DNA from 4 places in the Anabaena sphaerica FACHB-251 genome. Region 4 is predicted to be linked to each of the others. Evidence: predicted binding sites of a transcription regulator. Region 4 holds the regulator's gene; each other region holds the start of a gene.
The links. Region 4 encodes NtcA, which controls nitrogen genes in cyanobacteria. Its sites were predicted from a motif close to TNTGTANNNNNNNNTACANA; they were not measured.

Region 1 (5,417 bases), on a different contig from region 4:
CTAATTATCAGGTTGTAGGCACTAAAGGCGACATCCGAGTAGAATCTGCTTATACTTGGCATGGAGAAATTAAGCATTATCTGACTATTAATGGTGAAACCCAAGAACGCACCTTTGAGAGCCATGATCAACTAGCAGCTGAATTCACCTATTTCTCAGATTGCATTCTTCAAAATAAAGACCCAGAACCGTCAGGAATAGAAGGATTGAATGATGTTGGCATTATTCAAGCACTCTACCAATCTATTGAAACAGGTCAACCTGTGAAAGTGCAAACTCTGAAGCGTGATCAACGCCCGACATCGGCTCAAACTATTGAGCTTCCTGCTACTGAAGAAAAACCAGAGCTAATTCATGCTACTTCACCTGCTGGTAATTGATGAACTAGATGAACTACACGATCCCTAACTTCTCCCCGAAGTCGGGGATTTAGTACAAATTAAATAGAACCGAAAATTACCTTTAAACCATCACGGGGTTGGGATGTGGGTATCATTATTAAATCCAGATTTTGTCCCGCTACAAGTTCCCATTCATAACCACGTAACAGCAAAGCTGCAAATATTTTCATCTCCAACTTAGCAAATTCTTTACCTACACATTCTCTCATTCCACCCCCAAAAGTCACATAACTAAAAGGCTTAGATTTATCCTCAGCCCTAGTTGGATCAAACCGTTCTGGATCGAAATTTTGAGCATCTTTATATATAGTTTCATCTTGATGTGTTTTTCCAATTTGATATAATAAACTCCAACCTTGAGGAATGCGATATCCATTAAATTCACAACTTTGAATTACTTCCCGAAACCCACCACCAACAGGGGGAATAACTCGCAAGACTTCCTTGAGTATTTGATCTAAATAAGTCATTTGTTTCAGATGTTCAGATGTTAGCATATCTGTACAAGTTATTTGCTGCTGTTCCTTCCTTGCTGCTGCTAAAATTTCCGGTTTTTGTGCTAACAGCAAACAAAAAGAAGACAATGCAGAAGTTAAGGTTTCATGTCCAGCAAACAACAAAGTGAGAATTTGGTCTTTGAGTTCGTCTATGCTCAAACTATTACCATCTTCATCCTTTGCATTTAATAATAAACCTAAAGCATCTTGTTCAGAACTGGGTTGTTTTTGACGTTGTAAAATAATTTGTTCAATTTTGGTTAACAACTGCTCTCGGCATTTCAAAGCTTTACTAAATTTAGTCCAAGGTAAACGAATGGAAAGAGTAAATAAACCCCCAGACCATTCTTCAAATAATTCAGTAAAATGATGATCATTAGTAGTATCTGTTCCTACTAATAATTTACAAGCTACATCAAAAGTATATTGTCTCAGTTCAGGATACCAGGTTAATTGACCTAAATTTGCCCATTTCTGTAAATAGCTATTAGTAATTTCTACCATTGCAGGTGTATAACTTGCTAAAGCTCTGGGTTGAAATGCTTGGGATAATAATTTGCGTCTGGTTTGATGAATGCTACCTGTTTGCATTGATAAAGAAGCTGGTCCAAGCAATACTGCAACAGTCTCAGGCCATTTAATGGTAAAATTCTGATTTTCACCGCTAAATATAAAGCGATTGGCTTCTGCTCCTATCATCATAATCGTGGGAGAGCCAAATAGATTAGTTTTAAAAATGTTACCGTATTTCTTTTGTCTTTTGGTGGCAAAATCTGGATCACTTAAAAAACTAATTGTTTCACCAATGACAGGTAAACCTAAGTTTCCAGGTGGTAAAGGTAATTGATTTTGTGATTTGGTTGCTTGGGTTTTCATTTTGTGTTTAACTTACTTAATAAAACTTAAATAATTGTAAAACATTTGTTCCTTTAAGCAGAGCAGTTATTGGCATACACAAAAATCTATATAAAATTGTAACAGAAACTACAAAATTGATATTTTTTTGAAAAACCAGGGTAAGCTAACCATACATATCCGGTTCACCAAAATACCGTGATGAGGAGTAAATGTTATGGTTACAACCTCTCGCCCAGTGTGGGAAAATCACTCTCCAGCGCATATTTGCCCGTTTGACCAAGCTTGTAGCTATTTAGAATGGGCTGCTAAAGAATTAAAATTAGATCCAGGTTTATTAGAAATTCTCAGCCATCCCCGTAAAGTCGTCACTGTTTCCATACCCGTAAAAATGGATAATGGGGAAGTGCGGGTTTTAGCGGGACATCGGGTGCAACATTCCGATATTTTAGGACCCTATAAAGGTGGTATTCGTTACCATCCGGCGGTGACATTGCGGGAAGTCTCCGCTTTAGCCATGTTAATGACTTGGAAATGTGCGTTGTTGGGTATTCCTTACGGTGGTGCAAAAGGTGGAATTCCCATAGATCCGAAAAAATACAGTGTTGGGGAATTAGAAAGAATCAGCCGGCGTTATATCAGTGAATTAATTAAAGACATTGGACCATCAGTGGATATACCAGCCCCGGATATGGGTACATCTGCCCGTGAAATGGCGTGGATGATGGATACTTATTCTGTGAATGTCGGTCATGCTGTACCGGGGATTGTGACAGGTAAGCCGCTTTCCGTCGGTGGTTCTCTCGGTCGGGAAATGGCCACTGGACGCGGTGTAATGATTATTGTCCGTGAAGCATTGGCGGATCAAGGTAGATCCCTTCCAGGTGTGCGAATTGCCATTCAAGGTTTCGGTAATGTAGGCGGTGCTGCGGCTGAATTGTTACACCAGGAAGGAGCGAAAATTATTGCTGTTTCTAGTGGTGCTGGGGGTGTATTTTCGGAAACTGGTCTTGATATTCCGGCGTTGAAAGCCTACGCTGCTGAAAATCATCGGAGTGTGGTAGGATTTCCCCAAGCTACACCAATTAGTAACGCAGACTTATTAACTTTACCTTGTGATGTATTAATTCCCGCAGCTTTAGAAAATCAAATTACGGAAGAAAATGTTGATCACATTCAAGCGCAGTTTGTTGCTGAAGCTGCTAATGGACCTGTGACTCTGGAAGCCAACCGAGTCCTAGAAGCCCGTGGTGTGACGGTTTTACCGGATATTTTAGCTAATGCTGGTGGTGTGGTGGTGAGTTATCTGGAATGGGTACAAGGTCTTTCTTACTTGTTCTGGGACGAAGAAAGAGTGAACCGGGAAATGGAGCATTTGATGGTGAATGCTTACCGTCAAGTGATTCAACAAGCACAGGCGCGACGGGTGAATTTACGGCTGGCGGCTTATACGCTGGGTGTAGGTAGAGTAGCCCAAGCTTTGACTGATAGGGGTTTGTATCCTTAGTTATACAGTAGGGGTTTAGCATTGCTAAACCCTGACAGTATGATGAGAGGAACTAAATTTTGTAATTCATTCTCTCATTAAATAGTTAATAGCTGACAACATCTAGCTGACTGATGCTATTAATTTCAGTAATTGAACTATAATTCCAAACATCTTCCAATACTAATCTTTCCTCTCGGTTTCCTTTGAGATCATAAAGAATTTCTGTGACAACTCTTAGGTCTGACCTTGATAAGTCAACATTACCTAATCTCAGTCTACTAAATTGGATTACTTCTGGGTTTAAAAAGTATTTTTTACCTTTTTTTTGAATCCTTTTAGTTTCAGTAGTGCTGTAACATTTTACCCAGCTATTGTTTTGACGAGCGTAAACTGTGTGGAGTACATTTGCATATTTAGTAGCTGGTTTGTCCAGGATATCTAGATACAGAACTAAAGCTCTTTGATTAGAATTAACTAATCTGTTTACCTTAAAAGAGCCATTCCAACCTTGGACTCTGAAGGCTTTGGATGAGTAACGTTTTTCTTCTTTTTTGTCTTCTCTTCGCGCTTCAATTCGGCGACGATCATCATCGTTATCACGTCTGTTATAGTTGTTGTTATAACTACCTGTTTGAGTGCTTGTAGTTGTTGTTGCACTGACAGTGGTTAGCTGAGTAATGCTACTAATTTCGCTAATTGAGCTATAATTCCAGACATCTTCAAATACCAATCTTTCGTCACGTTTGGTATTGCTATCATAGCGAATTTGCGTGACAAATCTTAAATCTGACTTCGATAAGTTAATATTATCGAGTCGCAGTTTACTAAATTCGATTACTTCTGGGGCTAAGAAGAATTTTCCTCCTTTATTTTCAATCAGTCTTGCTCCGGTAGTGCTGTAAAATTGCACCCAACGATTATTTTGACGAGCGTAGACTGTGTAGACTACATTTGCGTATTTAGTAACTGGTTTTTCTAGGATATCTAGATGTACAACTAACGCTTTTGTTTTGGAATTAACTAACCTTCCTACTTTGAAGAAGCAATTCCAATCTTTGACGCGATAGTATTTTGAGGAACGATGATATTCTCCCCTGTGGTCTTGGTTATGATACTTGTGATCGTTATCATAATCTCTGCGACGATTCTTTTTATCATCGTCATCATCGTCGTCATCGTCGTCATCGTCGTCATCGTCGTCATCATCATCACCTCTGCGACGATTATTCTTATCATCATCATCTTTATCTTTTTTAGCTAGGAAAAAATTTGATTCCTCTCCACCCAATTTATTTGTCAATAAGTTGGTTTCTAGCCCGGATTTTTCAAGCGTCTTATCTGGTTGTAAATTGGCTATTTCCCTTGTTAAAGAGAAAACATCAGTGGGAACAGACATCACAGCTACAACAGAGAGGCTTGTAACTGTTAACACATCTTTGCAAAACGAAGTGAACGAAGACTTGTGCGACATTGAGATCCTTTAGTCAAATAGGTTACTTTAGTTAGATTTCCTATATGACTTTAGGCATAGCTACAAGTTCCCAAGTTCATGTAATTTTCTACACTTCTTTATCATTGGTTACAAGTGTACAAGTGTGTGATTTTAACTATCTATCTTTAGGCATATTTCCGTAGGCGATCGCACCGACTATTTTTTTAGGTTCGCTTTTGCCATGATTTTGGATCTCTTCGACTGTGAAAAATTGCTGTTACAATCACACGACTAGATACAATTCGATAATATATACCATAAGGAAAACGCCGCGCTACCGCCCGTCGCACATCAAGATATACTACTGCACAAGATTCGGGTATTTAACAAATGCGATTTAGCATTTCATCTACAAGTCTAAAAACTCATCACCAAGTCCTGCTTGCTGATTTTGATACCATATATACACCTCATCTAGTTCTTCACGAACTTCTGGACGAAAAACAAGGACGTAATTCATTGTTTTCCTCTAATTGAAGTTTTAATTTCCTCCCATGTCATGACATTATCTAGATTTGCTTCATAATCAGTAATGCGACGCTCAAGTTCTTGTTTTTTTCTAGGATAAGCGATGCCTACGGCGAGCGCAGCTATCGCTCTCACCATTGAGTTAATTGAAAGGAATTTATGGGGAGTGATCGCACTTTTAATAACCATTTTCTTTCGCCCACGGGCGCAAATGC
Region 2 (5,417 bases), on a different contig from region 4:
AACGGGTGCAAGTTACTCCTAACCAAAATATTAGTGTGATTGTAGATTATGCTCACACTCCTGATAGTTTAGAAAATTTGCTGAAAGCGGCTCGTCCGTTTATACCGGGTAGAATGATTTGTGTGTTTGGGTGTGGGGGCGATCGCGATCGCACTAAACGCCCAAAAATGGGTAAAATAGCCGCAGAACTCGCTGATATTGCGGTGGTGACATCGGATAATCCCCGCACTGAAGACCCAGAGAAGATTTTAGAGGATGTTTTGGCGGGTATTCCTGATACAATTCAACCAATGGTAATTTGCGATCGCGCTACTGCCATTCGTACTGCTATCCTGGAAGCTAAACCCGGTGATGGTGTATTATTAGCAGGTAAAGGCCACGAAGATTATCAAATTCTGGGTACTGAAAAAATCCATTTTGATGACCGAGAACAAGCACGGGAAGCTCTACAGGCCAGAGTCTCGATTTAAGCATAAAACTGTTGAAAGATGAGAAGCAACCAGAAATCAGTTAGATTAACTAAAGAGTTGCCAAGAATTTAGTTCCTGAAAAGTCTGCTTGATTTGAGTCATTAGAGGGGCAAATATGCCAAGAACACAGAAAAACGATAACTTTGTTGACAAGTCCTTTACCGTCATGGCAGACTTGATCCTCAAACTGCTGCCAACCAACAGAAAAGCTAAGGAAGCATTTGTCTATTATCGAGATGGAATGTCAGCCCAGGCAGAAGGTGAATATGCTGAAGCACTGGATTACTATGAAGAAGCCCTGACTCTAGAGGAAGACACCAATGACAGAAGTTATATTCTCTACAATATGGGGTTGATTTATGCTAGTAATGGCGACCACATCAAAGCTTTAGAATACTATCACCAGGCTGTGGAGTTGAATCCTCGTCTACCCCAAGCCTTGAATAACATTGCTGTGATTTATCACTTCCAAGGTGAAAAAGCTAAGGAAGAAGGTGATAATGACGCTGGAGAAGCTCTTTTTGACCAAGCCGCAGATTATTGGGTGAGAGCAATTCGCATGGCTCCCAATAATTACATTGAAGCGCAAAACTGGTTAAAAACTACCGGGCGATCGCAAATTGACGTATTCTTTTAACGAATTGGGGACTGGGGACAAATCAAGTCAAAAGTCAAAAGTCAAAAGTCAAGAACTTTTGCTTCTTTCCTCTTCACTGTTCCCTGTTCTCTGTTCACTGTTCCCTGTTCCCTGTTCCCTGTTCCCTGTTCCCTGTTCCCTATTCCCTATTCCCATTAACAAACTATGATAGATCGTGAACAAGTCCACAAAGTCGCTAATCTTGCTCGGTTAGAATTGACACCAGATGAAGAAGAGATATTTACTACCCAACTCGGTAGTATTCTGGAGTATATCGAGCAACTGAGCGAACTTGATGTCAGCAATATACTGCCGACAACTAGAGCAATTGATGTTAGTAATGTGACACGAGAAGATAATTTACAACCCTATCCTGATAGAGAAGCTATCCTCAGCAGCGCACCTGAACAGGAAGGCGATTTTTTCAAAGTTCCTAAAATCCTCAATGCTGATTAGATAGCAATTAAAATCAAAACTCTTTTGGGGTGGGAATGTTTCTCACCCTGATTTTTTGCTTAGATTTGATTAAATGCCCCTACAAAAAAACCTGCTTTCGCAGGTCTACACACAACAATACTAGAAATTTTAGGCATTGCTGATTAAGAGTATGATTTTGTTTCACGCAGAGGCACTCCAGTCACAGAGAGTAAGAGTTTGAAATCATTGATTTTTCAGTTTCATACCCTAATTCAGCAACGCCCTAGAAATTTTAAAAGTTTTTCTTAACCGCCTTAACTATAATAAGCCTGTTCCGCTTCCAACAGACGAACCAGGTTTTCATCATCTTTGGCTCTGGCAACTTCCAAGCGATGTTTTACGCTTCTTTGAATATTCTGTCTGTGTGCTTCTTCAGCTTTTTGAACTGCTTGTAGTCTATTGCTACTCATTGCCATAACCTCTTGATGTTTATTTTTATGTCATGTAATTCTAACATAACATACTTTTTGTAGCTCTTGTTACAGAAAATTATAATATTATCTATATTAATAGTCAAGCCTGGTTTCATGAATAAATGAGTCAATCAAAAATCCTGACTTTATTGAGTGATTTTGGGGATCATGATGTTTATGTAGGGGTAATGAAGGGAGTAATTACCCAAATCAACCCGAATTTGACCTTGATAGATTTAACACACCAGATTCCACCGCAAAATATTGCCGCAGCTAGGTTTTGCTTGATGAATGCCTATGATTATTTTCCCAAGGGTACAGTACATTTAGCAGTGGTAGATCCGGGGGTAGGTAGTCAAAGGAGAGCGATCGCTGTAAAATTAGGTCACGGCTATCTTGTCGGTCCCGATAACGGTATTTTCAGCGGTATAATTTCCCAGCATTCGGTAATTACAGCCGTAGAATTAACAAATATTAACTTTTGGCGCACATCCCAACCTAGCAGCACATTTCACGGTAGAGATATCTTTGCACCAGTAGCAGCGCATCTAGCAAGTGGTGTTAATCTGCAAGAACTAGGAAGGGAAATCAATCCTGAAACTTTGGTAAAATTGGATATTGGGGAATGTTGGGAAAATACAAACGGTGTAGCTGGTTGTATTCAATATATAGATCACTTTGGTAATCTAGTCAGTAATATTCCCGCAAGATATGTAAAAAGTAAAACTTGGTGTATGCAAGTTAAGGGTTTAACTATACCAGGATGTGCAGCTTACAGTGATGTGCAAGTTGGGGAAGCTTTAGCTTTAGTTGGTAGTCACGGTTGGGTAGAAATTGCTATCAATGGCGGTAATGCACAGATACAATTGCAAGTTAATTGGCAGGATGGGTTACAAGTCTTGTTTTTACAATCTTGCTAATTTATACTATGAGAATTAGAAGTATTTGCTTAAAGCTCAGTTTCGCGCAAAGACGCAAAGAAAGACAAGAAATTAGATGGTGATATTAATGTATAAAAATTACAAATTTATGAATTCATCTGTCTTTCTCTGCGGTAGTCGTCCTTGAAATTTAATTCTATGCTGCTTGATATTAATTTGGGATACTTGGAAACAAATTATATCTCTCGTTCAAAAAGAGGGTTAAGAGGAAGGGTATGAGATAGAATAGCTATAGAAGCCTGTTAAAAATATGATCCATTATTGAATATGACTACACAAACATTATCGACACCAGAAGTCTATCAAGGACAGTTTGGCGATTTTACAATTACGAAGAGCGATCGCACAGGTGTTATCATTTATCGTACAAGTTTAATGATAGCTGCAATTAGTTTTGCTATTGGTAGCGGTTTAGCTTTATTTTATCCTCACGAACCTGCTGCTATTCAAGCTATTACTCCTCTTTACACCTGTTTTAGTTTAGCTTTGGGTGTGAGTTTATTAACTATTCACATCTATATGAAATTACTGCACCAAATTCTCCAGCTTTTCTGGATAATTGGCAGTATTTCTGCTTTTATTTTTGGACATTTTGACAGTCAAGCTTTTGCAATGACTGTTTATAACCAACCTCTAACTTTATTTGGTGTCGGTTTTACTTTTGCTGCTTTAACAGGTATTTTCTTTAAAGAAGGTTTTTGCTTTCATCGTTTAGAAACTAAAATCTTAACTCCCCTGGTTCCCTTACTTTTATTAGGACATTTAACAGGGATTTTATCAACTCAAGCAGAACAGGTTTTATTAGGAATTTGGGCGATTTTCTTTTTAATCTTTGCGTTGCGGAAAACAGTACAAAATATTCCCGCTGATATTGGTGATAAATCTGTATTTGATTATTTGGAAAATCAAAGATTAGCAAAGATTCAAAGCTGATAACATACAGATTTAAAAAATCTCATATGAATTTGTGAATGGTTTATCAATAGACCTCTCCAGAAATATGGTAGAGACGTTCCGGCGGAACGTCTCTACAAGGGTTTCAAACCACGCACATTTAATTACCGGAGATGTCTAATAGTGATTGATTTACCCTTCCTCCTTGTTTTCTATCTTTGTGAACAAGGTTAATGATTTTTTTACTTCACTTTGAGCAATTTCCAGATTTTTTAATACAGGCTGAAATATTTCTTTTGTATTTCCAGACTTACTAAGTGCTATATTACGTTCTTTTTCAGCATTTTCAAGACATTTATAAGCTAGTTCTAATGTATTAAATAAATTTTTATCAAAATCTAAAATTTCTTCTCTATATGTAAAATATATATTTTTTTCTTGATATACAGAGTTAGTAAATATTTTAGGATTTCGTGTTATTTCAGCATTTAATATCTGTTGTAACTCTAATATTCCTTGTTCTAGTAATTCATTCCGTTCGAGCAAATCTTGATACACAGAAGCTGTAATACTTTTTAAGTTTCTCTTATCATCCACTTTAACAAGGTCATCTTCAGAGAAATGAAAGTTTTTTATAAGAAGTATTTGCAAATTTTGTACTTCACGCTGTGCTATTTTCAACTTATCTACTAAAGAATTATGTATTTTACCTTCATATTTATCCGGGGTTTTAATTGAAGACATATTAATCCCACGCGAGTATTTAAACGCTGCCTTTAATTCTTTTTTAGCATCTTCTAAATAAATATAAAATCTTACAATACTATCAAATAATTCCTTATCAAAAGAGGAAATTTCTTTTCTATGGATAAAGTACAAGTCTTTTTCTGTATATATTTTTTCAGTATAACTATTAAACTGTTCAGGATAAAGAGTGATTGTCGTATTTTCCTGTAGAATCAATTTATTTAGTGTTTGACTACGTGCATAAAATTCTTGATACATGGAAAAAGCAATATTCCTTAGTTCTTTTCGCTTCTGTAACCTTGTATAATAAAGATTAATCCCTAGCACGATAACTGCTGTTGGAGGGAAAAAGTTTTTTAAAGTGTCCCAAATCGAATTAAAGTTATATTCCACTGTCACACCTTAATTAATAATTTTCACACATAGTTTAAAATATAAATACTTGCAAAAGTTATCCACAGTAATATCACTTAATGTCAACCCCTTTTATATACATTAAATTAAAATATTTTCCATACAGGATAGAGATACGGCATTTTTTGTTACTTAGGTATAGAGTAAACTTTAATATATTTGAGTGCAAGTGATGATCAGTGGGCGGTAGAATAAATAAGTATCACTTGATTATTTACAGCAGTTTCCGCTCTGATGAAGTACATCTTAGCCCCCTCCCCGCAAGCGATGAGGGGGTTGGGGGGTGGGGTTCTTGTACCTCATAACACCGGGAAGTGCTGTATATAGATTAGATAGTTGAAAATATTGATATGAAATCAGAATCTGCATATTGGGTCGCTTGGGCGCAAATTTCTGGAATTGGTCCAATATTATTGCAACGATT
Region 3 (5,417 bases), on a different contig from region 4:
TTACTTTATAAATCTACTCTAGCTTAAGTAAGTGGGCGTTAAAAAATATAATATAAACCTAACCCCCCAGCCCCCTTCCCTACTAGGGAAGGGGGAGTCAAAGCCTCTCCCCTACCAGGGGAGAGGTTTGGAGAGAGGTTTTATATTTAATTGTGCCAAGTTACTTACCAAAAAGCAATTTCTTGTGTGTCTACCGCAGGAAATATATAACAGTATATTTATAAAATAACGTAGGATAGATGTTGAAAATATATATTTCATGAGACATTTATCATAGATTAAAATATGAAAATTCAATAATGAGGTACATATTCTTAGTGATTAAAAAAGATTATCAAAATACTTGGACACGAGAAATAAATGATATTGTGCGTGGCACTTGTGGAGGTTTTTTATTTGGTATTCCACTAATATATACTATGGAAGTATGGTGGATTGGCTCTCTAGCAAAACCAAGATTGATTTTTATAGCGATTGCTTTAATGTTTATTGTAGTTTTTTTGCTCAATTATACAGAGGGTTTTCGCAAACGCAGAAATAACTGGCGAGTTGATGAAGCAGCGATAGATACTGTAGAGGCAATGGCAATTGGATTTGTTTGTTCTGCATTTATGTTGTGGTTATTGCAAGAAATTACGCCAGAAACTTCCTTGAAAGAAAACCTGGGTAAAGTTGTATTTGAAGGTGTACCATTTACGCTAGGGGTGGCATTAGCCAACCAGTTTCTCCAAGAAAGTAATCAAAATAATTCAACATCAATTACTCATAAAGGTAATGGTATCAGCAAACATAAGCAAAATGGTTTGCACGGCACATTGGCTGATTTAGGTGCCACTCTCATTGGTGCAATTGTGATTGGTTTTAATATTGCACCAACCGATGAAGTTCCTATGTTAGCATCTGCTATTTCACCCCCTTGGTTATTGGCGCTAATGGCTGCATCTTTAGTGATTTCCTACGCAATTGTCTTTCAAGCTGGTTTTTCAGACCAACAAAAACGCAGACAGCAAAAAGGGATTTTTCAGAGGCCATTAAGTGAAACGACTATTTCTTATTTAGTATCTTTACTAGCAAGTGCAGTGATGCTGTTATTTTTTCAGAAGATAACTCTTGCAGACCCTTGGAGGATGTGGTTAGAACATACCTTAGTCTTGGGATTACCTGCAACTATTGGTGGTGCAGCGGGTAGGTTAGCAATATGATGCAAACAGAACCCCAACCAAAACTTTCTTTAGCTGAGTGGGTAACATTTAGTATAGCTTTATTTATCCTGGCAATTATTATTAGCTTAGTCGGTTACATTTGGATGAATGAGGAAGACAAACCTCCCATTTTATCAGTTACTAAAAAACAAATGATTCGCGAAATTGATGGGAAATTTTATGTTCCCTTTGAAATAGTTAATACTGGTGGTGAAACTGCTGAATCAGTGCAAATTATTGCTGAGTTACAAATTGCTGATAAAGTTGTTGAAACAGGAGAGCAACAGATTGATTTTTTGTCTGATGGTGAAAAGGAAGAAGGAGCATTTATATTTAGCCAAAATCCGCGTCAGGGGCAATTAACTGTGCGGGTTGCTAGCTATAAGTTGCCATAATCCAATTTCTGCACAGATGAGGTAATCATAACTAATCAACCGGACTTGATATAACTCAAGCAACTCTTAACTTCTCTTTATATATTACAAAATGAAGTGCAGAATGCGGGCTATAGTTTCCTGAGTTGAATGCGGAAAATAAACAAGGGCGCTCGCTTGAGTTAGCGCCCTTTATTTTTTTGATTTCGTTAGCTGAACCATTCTCATGTTCAGAAGTGATCCAAGTCAGCTAAAGATACCACTTCTGAAATAATGCAAGTTCAATGTGTAACAGGTGACTAATTATTCTTTCTAGCTTAAACAGCAGCTAATTCTGGTGCGGGACGCTTACTGTTACGGATATTGTTAATCGCTTCAGCATAATCAGGAGCATTAAACACAGCAGAACCCGCTACAATAGCATTAGCTCCTGCTTCCAAAACTTGCCAAGTGTTATTAGCTTTGAGTCCCCCATCAACTTCAATCCAAGGATCTAAACCGCGTTCATCACACATTTGACGCAGTTTACGAATTTTGGGAACCACACTAGGAATAAAGCTTTGTCCACCGAAACCGGGGTTAACGCTCATAATCAGCACTAAATCACACAGTTCCAGTACATATTCAATTAATTCTAAAGGTGTACCGGGGTTCAGTACAACTCCAGCTTGTTTACCGAGTTCTCTGATTTGTCCCAAAGTCCGGTGTAGGTGAGGTGAAGCGTTATGTTCAGCGTGTACAGAAATTATATCAGCACCAGCCTTAGCAAAACCTTCTACATACTTTTCTGGTTCCACGATCATCAAGTGGACATCCAGCGGTTTGGTTGTAATCGGACGAATCGCCTCCACAACCAGAGGACCTATTGTAATATTAGGTACAAAGCGTCCGTCCATTACATCAACGTGAATCCAATCTGCTCCCGCTTTGTCCACAGCGCGAATATCGTCACCCAGACGACTAAAATCCGCTGATAGGATAGATGGAGAGATAACTATAGGCTTTTTAGATGGGTTTTGGGTCATGGCTAGTGGGTTCTTAAGCGTCCTCGTCTGTAAGCATTGTAACAAAATATGGACTTTTTGGAAATTAGTGATTTGTGATTGGGGACTGGTGATTGGTGATTGGTAACTAATTATTCTCTATTCCCTATTACCTCTTAACTGTCACCTGTTCCCTGTTCCCTGTTCCCTGTTCCCTGATAATTGACTATGAACAAAATCTGGATAATTTGCGGTTTGGGTATTTCCTGTTTAACTGTGCCAGTATTGGCATCTGTAAAGTTTGGCAGTTCTCTAGGAAGCGGTGGTATTGATGTGCTGAAATTACATCAACCTCCTTACAATTTAACTGGCCGCAAAATTGCCATCGGTCAGGTAGAAATTGGTCGTCCTGGTATGTTTGGCTTAGATAAAGCCGTGTCTAAAAATCGCGCTATTTCTCCCGTTGCCGTTTTTTTACGCACAGTACCAGCTAAGTCAAATACTGGCGTTGATCCCCATGCTTATAATGTGGCTGCGGTGATGGTCAGTAAAGACAAAGCTTGGCCGGGAGTTGCACCAGAAGCAAGACTATATTCTTCTGCTGTCGGTGCTACAAAAAATATGGGTCAAGCAGAAGAGTGTTTATCAGCACAACATATAGCATTACAAAACAGTGGTGATGTTCGCGCTATTAACTTTAGTTTTGGTGAACCTTTGAACCGTGACCCCAGACCAGAAGCTGTTTTAGATGGTCAAGCTTTACTGACTTTGTGTATTGACTGGTCGAGTCGGGTTCATAATGTCGTGTATGCGATCGCTGGCAACCAAGGCAAAGGCGGGATTCCCATTCCTACAGATAATTTTAACGCAATTAACGTCGCTTTTTCATCCCCAAGAGAGGAGATTTTTAATAAACTTCATGTTTCTAATCTAGCAGGTAATAATCAAGGAGTGGGCGATCGCCTTGTTGGTAAAGAATTTAATATTGGTGGACGCAGATCAATTAGTTTAGTTGCTCCTGGTAGTAATATTCATGTACTTAACCCTGATGGTAAATTGAATAAATCTACAGGTTCGAGTTTTGCCGCACCTCACGTTACCGCTACCGTAGCTTTATTACAAGAATTTGCTGACCGACAGTTAAGAATTAAACAACCAAATTGGACTATTGATGCTCGAAATCATCAGGTTATGAAAGCTGTATTATTAAATTCAGCCGAGAAAATTCAAGATAGAGGTGATGGTTTGTGGTTGGGAATGACCAAGACTTTAGTTGATAAACAAAATCGAGATTGGTTTGCTTCTGATGCTTACAAAAACACGAAAATTCCCCTTGATGATCAAATGGGAACTGGTCATTTAAATGCTTTTCGTGCTTATCAACAATTTATGCCGGGTCAATGGCAACCTTCCGCACCAGTTCCATCAGTTGGTTGGGATTATAACACAATTAATGCTAATTCTTTCAGAGAATATAGTTTAGCAAAACCCTTAAAACAAAACAGTTTTATAGCTCTTACCTTAACTTGGGATAGATTAGTGGAATTAGATGATAAAAATAAAAATCACCAATATGATATAAATGAACCTTTCCAAAATAAAGGTTTAAATAACCTTGACCTTTATCTAGTCAAAGCAGACAGTCCAAAAACTGAAATTGCTGCTTGTGCTTCTGTGAGTGAAATTGATAATGTAGAACATATTTTTTGTCCCGTTCCTGCTACTGGGAATTATAAAATTCGCGTCCATTTTAAACAACAAGTCAATGAACCAACTCAAGCATACTCCTTAGCTTGGTGGACTGTTCCTGTCAATTAGGAGATAGCCCGGATTTCTAGCAACAATTTATAATTAATTTACAAATTCAAAAAAGAAGTCGGGGATGTGATTGTCCAGATCCCCGACTTCTAGCAACAATTCATAATTTATTCACAAATTCAAAAAAGAAGTCGGGGATCTATGTCTGTTACCAAAACTGTAACCATTAGCTGTTTATGTGCGGTATATGAGATAGTGAACACCTGACACATCATTAGCGTCTAACTTAATAGAAAGCTGAAACAACAAATGAGGTAGTAGATGAACCGACACAAGTTTAGTGCTGTGCAAGAAAATTTCTTACAAAGACGGTACGGAGTGAGTTTAGGTAGACGCTACGTTTTAGCCGCAGCTAGTATTGTGATGTTGAGTGTACTTGGATGTTCCCAAATTGATCACAATACAGCATTAATCACCAAATCTCGTCTACCTGGCACTGAGTCGGAATTTACCAAGGATAATGGCTACTTCTGATGTTTGTTACTTCTGGCTGCTTGTACTAACGCCAATCATCCAACACAAACACATCCCTACGATTGTATCCTGGTTGATTAGGTCTGTGCATGGCTACACCGATGCTTTGACTACGAAAACCACGGGTTTGCATCTGCAAATAAGCGGCTTCTCGACTGGTATTTACTCCCGCAACCAAGCGAGACATCCGCTACAGTTAAACCTTCACACAAGTCTAACAACTGGTCAAAACGTTTTTGTGCATCATTCCCAGAACGCACAGCGCCAAATTTGACAAAGCAATTATTACTACCAGCTTCTGTAGCAGCGCCGGACATTTCTCGTTCCCATACTCTGTATGGGAATGAATTTTAGAAGGCTCTGCCTTCTATTAAATCAGAGGCAGAGCCTCTTCATAGCATTCCCAGTCTGAGACTAGGAACGAGATCAACGAGATGTCTATTTTTCTTTCTTCTACCTCCTAACTCGTTGATCTCCTGCTAATAATGTGAACCCGTCTTGCGGTGGTTGATAGCAGTCACTGCATCAGGTTTGAGTAATTTGCCGTTATCAATGGTTGCGTATAT
Region 4 (5,417 bases):
TATCACAAGAAATATAATTTACACTTATGCTTTTTTATTACTTTAAAATTAATTATACATTCTGCCCATATTATTCAGGTAACAACAAACTGCACACAACATCCGTAATCAAGACTAACTCAGGTTTGGTCACTAGAGAAATTGCCTAAACTAGTTAGGTGAAGAATTTTGTTTTTGTATTTGTTGGATAAAGAACTCCTCTAGAGATTGACGAGATAAGTTAATGGTGATGATTTTTCCTCCCATTAATCGTAGACTGGCAAGAAAATCATAGTAATCTTCTTGTAGAATACCGTGCCAAGTGCCATCAGGTTCAAATTGTAGATCAGGTATTCTTTTTTTCAGAACTTCCCCATCGCCACCTTGACCTTTAACATGATATGTGTTTTCTGTGCCTAACAGTTCATTGAGAGAACCAGCACAAATTAATTCTCCTTTTGCCAGAATGGCAATGCGATCGCAAATTTGTTCTACTTCACTCAAAACATGACTGTTGAAAAATATCGTCTTCCCAGCTGCTTTGAGTGAGAGAATAATTTCTCGCATTTGGTAACGTCCCAAGGGATCAAGTCCAGACATTGGTTCATCTAAAAATACTAAATCTGGATCATTAATTAATGCTTGAGCCATGCCAACACGCTGAAGCATTCCTTTAGAATAACGACGCATTAGCTTTTTGCGAGCATCAGTTTGAGATAAACCGACTAATTCTAAAAGTTGGGGAATGCGTTGACGCTGTATCTTGTGGGGAATTTGGAATAACCCAGCAGCTAATTCCAAAAATTCCCAGCCGGTGAGATAGTCGTATAAATAAGGATTTTCTGGTAAGTAGCCAATACGTTGCTTCACAGAGCGATCGCCCAGTGGCTTACCTAATAATAAACCCCTACCGGCAGAAGGTCGAATAATTCCTAGTAACAGTTTTAACAGTGTAGTTTTGCCAGCACCATTGGGACCTAGCAAACCAAAGGTTTGTCCTGGGTAAACTTGTAGAGAACAGTTTTTGAGAGATACAACTTTTTGATTCAGCCAAAAACCAGTGCGATAGACTTTTCGCAACTCAGAAGTTAGGACTACTGGTGGTTGATCTACAGGATTCAGTTGAGGTTCAGGAGTTTCTGCAACAGAATTCATTGTGGTTAAATTACCAATTACCGATTGGGTGTGACTGATTACAAGTTTTACGGTATCACGATAATAAACACCACTATCTTAATGTGTCAATTATCGCCAAGCGAGTAGCTTTCTGGCGCTACCAATAGTAACTTATAACACACCTTTGGAACTGGGAATAGTTTCAGCACGACGAGGATCGATTTCTACTGCCATCCGCATAGCTCTAGCAAAGGCTTTAAAAGTTGCTTCAATAATGTGATGAGAATTAACACCATCAAATTGGCGAATATGCAAGGTCATTTGACTATGATTCACCAACGCCACAAAAAATTCTCGTACCAGTTGGGTGTCATAAGTTCCCACCCGTTGAGTAGGAATGTCTAAACCATAACTAAGATGAGGTCGTCCAGAAAAGTCCAAAGCCACCTGAATCAGAGCTTCATCCAGAGGCGCAAGGAAATTACCAAAGCGGACAATGCCTTTTTTATTACCTAATGCTTGATGTAAAGCTTGACCCAAGGTAATACCCACATCTTCATTAGTGTGGTGATCATCAATTTCCCAGTCACCTTTGGCTTGAATATCCAAATCAAACAGCCCATGAGAGGCGATTTGATGCAGCATATGATCTAAAAAGGGAATCCCTGTGGCAGCTTTGCAGATGCCTGTACCATCGAGGTTGATGGTTACTTGTACATCAGTTTCCCCGGTGGTGCGCTTAACTGTAGCAATGCGGTTGTTAGTCATGAGTCGTAAGTCATTGAAAGAAGGCACTCATGCAAAAGGCAAGAGGCAAGAGTTGATTAATTTTTCCCAGTCTCCAGTCCCCAATCCCCAATCCCCATTACATTCCCATGATTTCATATCCTGCATCTACATACAGGATTTGCCCAGTGATGCCACTAGACAAATCACTACACAAGAAAGCTGCTGTATTGCCTACTTCTAGTTGAGTGACAGTGCGACGCAGGGGTGCGACTTTTTCCACATGATGAATCATATCCAAAATGCCGCCTACTGCTGAGGATGCCAAAGTGCGGATAGGGCCTGCGGAAATACCATTAACGCGAATATTTTGGGGTCCTAGTTCTGCTGCTAAGTAACGAACACTGGCTTCTAATCCAGCTTTGGCTACACCCATGATGTTATAGTTAGGGATAGCTCGGACTGCACCCAAATAGGAGAGAGTAATAATACTACCGCCTTCTGTCATCAAAGGTTTAGCAGCACCGCTTAACTGTACCAGTGAATAGGTACTAACTTCCAAAGCTTTATTGAAACCAGAACGGGAGGTTTGACTAAAATCTCCGGTTAAATCATCTCTGTTTGCAAAAGCCAGACAGTGAATAAGGATGTCTAATTTACCCCATTGCTGGCGCACTGTTTCAAAAGTAGATTGAATTTGCTCCTCATTCTCAACGTTACAGGGAAGGAATAGGCTGGGCTTGAGGGGTTCCACCAATTCTGCAACTTTTTTCTCGAATTTGCCTTTTTCATCTGGCAAATAGGTAATGCCCAGGTTAGCACCTGCTTGGTGTAGTTGTTGAGCAATACCCCAAGCAATGGAGCGGTTATTGGCAATACCTGTGACTAGGGCGTTTTTTCCGGACAGATTCAGCATAGAAATAGGTCAATGTGATCAATCATTAGGAGCATATTTACAATACTAGAAGCTGAGTATATTTTGACCTAGTTGGGGATGGGATTTTCAAAAAATTTAATTCAGTAGGGTGTTGAGAGCGACAAAATTTCTGCAGATTGTTTAAGAAGTTATAAAGATATGGAAAATTTTTCTGCCAAAAAACCTCTTAAGTTGAGTTTGTTAAACTACTGATCAACAATTTTTAGCTAAAAATAACAACAATTAGGTATCATGATAAACAAATGAATATGAAGTGATAAATTTAAGTATAGGAAAAAACAGAAAGGTTGACGGTGCTTTCTTGATTTTTCAGGTGTATTCTTAGGTAATCAGTTTTTGTTTTTCCGGCATTGGGTAGGGGAAGGGAGATGATCGTGACACAAGATAAAGCCCTAGCAAATGTTTTTCGTCAGATGGCAACTGGAGCCTTTCCACCGGTTGTGGAGACGTTTGAACGCAACAAAACGATCTTTTTTCCCGGCGATCCCGCCGAACGAGTTTATTTTCTTCTCAAGGGTGCTGTGAAACTTTCCAGGGTATATGAGGCAGGAGAAGAAATAACGGTAGCATTGCTGCGGGAAAATAGTGTTTTTGGCGTGTTGTCATTGCTAACGGGTAATAAGTCGGATAGATTCTACCATGCAGTTGCCTTCACGGCGGTAGAATTACTTTCTGCACCAATTGAACAAGTAGAGCAAGCACTCAAGGAAAATCCAGAATTATCAATGTTGATGCTACGGGGGCTATCTTCGCGGATTCTCCAGACAGAGATGATGATTGAAACCCTTGCTCACCGAGATATGGGTTCTCGGTTGGTGAGTTTTTTGTTAATTCTCTGTCGAGACTTTGGTGTACCTTGTGCTGATGGCATTACCATTGATTTGAAGCTATCTCATCAGGCGATCGCTGAAGCCATCGGTTCTACTCGCGTTACTGTCACCAGATTGCTTGGAGATTTACGCGAGAAAAAAATGATTTCCATCCACAAGAAAAAGATTACTGTGCATAAACCTGTCACATTAAGTAAGCAATTTACTTAAAAGCTGCTGGGGGAGGAAATTGGTACAAGTTTTGTCAAGTTGTGTTTTGAGAAAAAATACCACAATCGGAGGTAATTTAAAAATTGACTAAATTCTACTTTTGCCAATCTCCTTTCCCCCACAGACAATGGTTGAAAGTAGTAGGCTGTATCTGGAAGCATTTCTGGCGGTAGTTGAAGATGGCCACCGGGTACATCCTGATAGCAGCAATTTTAATTCTGGGAGGCGTGATTGCCACAGTGGGCGATCGCATCGGCACAAAAGTTGGTAAGGCACGCCTCTCATTATTCAATTTGCGTCCCAAAAACACAGCGGTAATAGTAACTATTTTTACGGGTGGTGTGATTTCTGCCTCAACTTTAGCAATTTTATTTGCTGCTGACGAAGGATTACGGAAAGGGGTGTTTGAGTTGGAGGATATTCAAAAAGACCTCAGAAACAAGCGAGAACAACTCAAAACCGCAGAAACTGAAAAAAGCCAGGTAGAAGAAAAGCTTAATGAAGCTAGAAAAGAACAAGCTCAGGCACAGCAGGATTTACAGACAATTAATCAATCTTTACAAGCTGCCAATGCTAAACAACGGATAACACAAGCTCAACTTAACCGCACTATCAGCCAACAAGCCAAAACCCAAGCTCAACTGCAAGGCACTCAAAGCCGACTTGGTGAAGTAGTGATTCAGTACAGACAAGCTATAGCTGAACTAGAAAGCCTTTATAATCAGCGTCAGGCATTGCACAGCGCAGTAGAAGAATTAAAGGCAGAACGCCAGCGACTATATACTGAAGCCAAAAAAGCGATTGAGGAAGCCAAGACAGCCATTGAAAAACGCGATCGCGAGCTTGCTAATCGCCAAGAAGTTATTGAACAACGTGATCAGAAAATTGCTAATTTAGATACACTTATTCAAAATCGCAACTTAGAAATTAAAAAGCGAGAACAAGTAATTGCTACCAGAGAATCTCGCCTCAAAGAATTGGAAAACCAGCAAAAATACTTAGAACAGGAAGTAGCAAGGTTAGAAAAATATTATCAGTCATACCGTGACCTGCGTCTGGGTAAACTGGCCTTGGTTCGTGGTCAAGTTATAGCTGCTGGTGTAGTTCGTGTAGAGCAACCTGCTGCTGCTCGTAAAGTGGTAATCCAAATTTTACAGGAAGCTAACCGCAATGCCAACATTCAATTAAGCGAACCTGGTACAATTCCTGCAAATACAGAGCTATTGCGTGTTACCCAAGAAAGAGTTGAGCAACTAATTAAACAAATTCAAAATGGTCGAGAATATGTAGTGCGAATTTTCTCTGCGGGTAATTATGTCAGGGGAGAAAAACAGATAGAATTTTTTGCTGATGCAATGCCAAATCAACTGGTATTTTCCGCAGGTGAGATTCTAGCTACAACATCTGCTGATATGAAAACTATGACATCATATCAATTACGGCAACGTCTAGACTTGCTCATTTCTGCTTCTCAATTTCGCGCTCGCAATGCTGGTATTGTGGAAACAGTCCAGATAGATGGTACTTTTATACGCTTTTTTGCCCAATTGCAACAGTCCGAGCAACCACTGGAAATTAAAGCCATAGCAGCTGAGGATACCTATACAGCCGGTCCTTTG

Region 1: a site for NtcA is predicted at 1,870-1,889, ahead of H6G06_RS20020 (Glu/Leu/Phe/Val family dehydrogenase). Genes of this name have one in related genera too.
Region 2: a site for NtcA is predicted at 2,051-2,070, ahead of H6G06_RS25140 (SAM hydrolase/SAM-dependent halogenase family protein). Genes of this name have one in related genera too.
Region 3: a site for NtcA is predicted at 2,628-2,647, ahead of rpe (ribulose-phosphate 3-epimerase). Genes of this name have one in related genera too.

The regions. Positions count from the first base shown of each region.
Region 1 is NZ_JACJQU010000015.1:1,823-7,239, reverse strand. Features, by position in the region: gene H6G06_RS20030 (Gfo/Idh/MocA family protein) at 1-380, shown strand, start outside; gene H6G06_RS20025 (cytochrome P450) at 440-1,774, opposite strand; gene H6G06_RS20020 (Glu/Leu/Phe/Val family dehydrogenase) at 1,971-3,260, shown strand; gene H6G06_RS20015 (hypothetical protein) at 3,346-4,713, opposite strand; gene H6G06_RS20010 (hypothetical protein) at 5,191-5,391, opposite strand; gene H6G06_RS20005 (hypothetical protein) at 5,381-5,417, opposite strand, start outside.
Region 2 is NZ_JACJQU010000027.1:50,411-55,827, reverse strand. Features, by position in the region: gene H6G06_RS25160 (UDP-N-acetylmuramoyl-L-alanyl-D-glutamate--2,6-diaminopimelate ligase) at 1-470, shown strand, start outside; gene H6G06_RS25155 (photosystem I assembly protein Ycf3) at 586-1,107, shown strand; gene gatC (Asp-tRNA(Asn)/Glu-tRNA(Gln) amidotransferase subunit GatC) at 1,273-1,563, shown strand; gene pirA (arginine synthesis PII-interacting regulator PirA) at 1,839-1,994, opposite strand; gene H6G06_RS25140 (SAM hydrolase/SAM-dependent halogenase family protein) at 2,120-2,917, shown strand; gene H6G06_RS25135 (DUF2301 domain-containing membrane protein) at 3,206-3,871, shown strand; gene H6G06_RS25130 (hypothetical protein) at 4,025-4,972, opposite strand; gene dprA (DNA-processing protein DprA) at 5,344-5,417, shown strand, end outside.
Region 3 is NZ_JACJQU010000006.1:115,290-120,706, forward strand. Features, by position in the region: gene H6G06_RS12825 (TIGR02587 family membrane protein) at 300-1,202, shown strand; gene H6G06_RS12830 (TIGR02588 family protein) at 1,199-1,597, shown strand; gene rpe (ribulose-phosphate 3-epimerase) at 1,894-2,601, opposite strand; gene H6G06_RS12840 (S8 family serine peptidase) at 2,788-4,377, shown strand; gene H6G06_RS12845 (proteinase inhibitor I4 serpin) at 4,639-4,851, shown strand; gene H6G06_RS27415 (hypothetical protein) at 4,877-5,038, opposite strand; gene H6G06_RS12855 (diflavin flavoprotein) at 5,331-5,417, opposite strand, start outside.
Region 4 is NZ_JACJQU010000030.1:32,178-37,594, reverse strand. Features, by position in the region: gene H6G06_RS25745 (ABC transporter ATP-binding protein) at 151-1,134, opposite strand; gene hisB (imidazoleglycerol-phosphate dehydratase HisB) at 1,267-1,863, opposite strand; gene fabI (enoyl-ACP reductase FabI) at 1,961-2,737, opposite strand; gene ntcA (global nitrogen regulator NtcA) at 3,127-3,798, shown strand; gene H6G06_RS25725 (DUF3084 domain-containing protein) at 3,978-5,417, shown strand, end outside.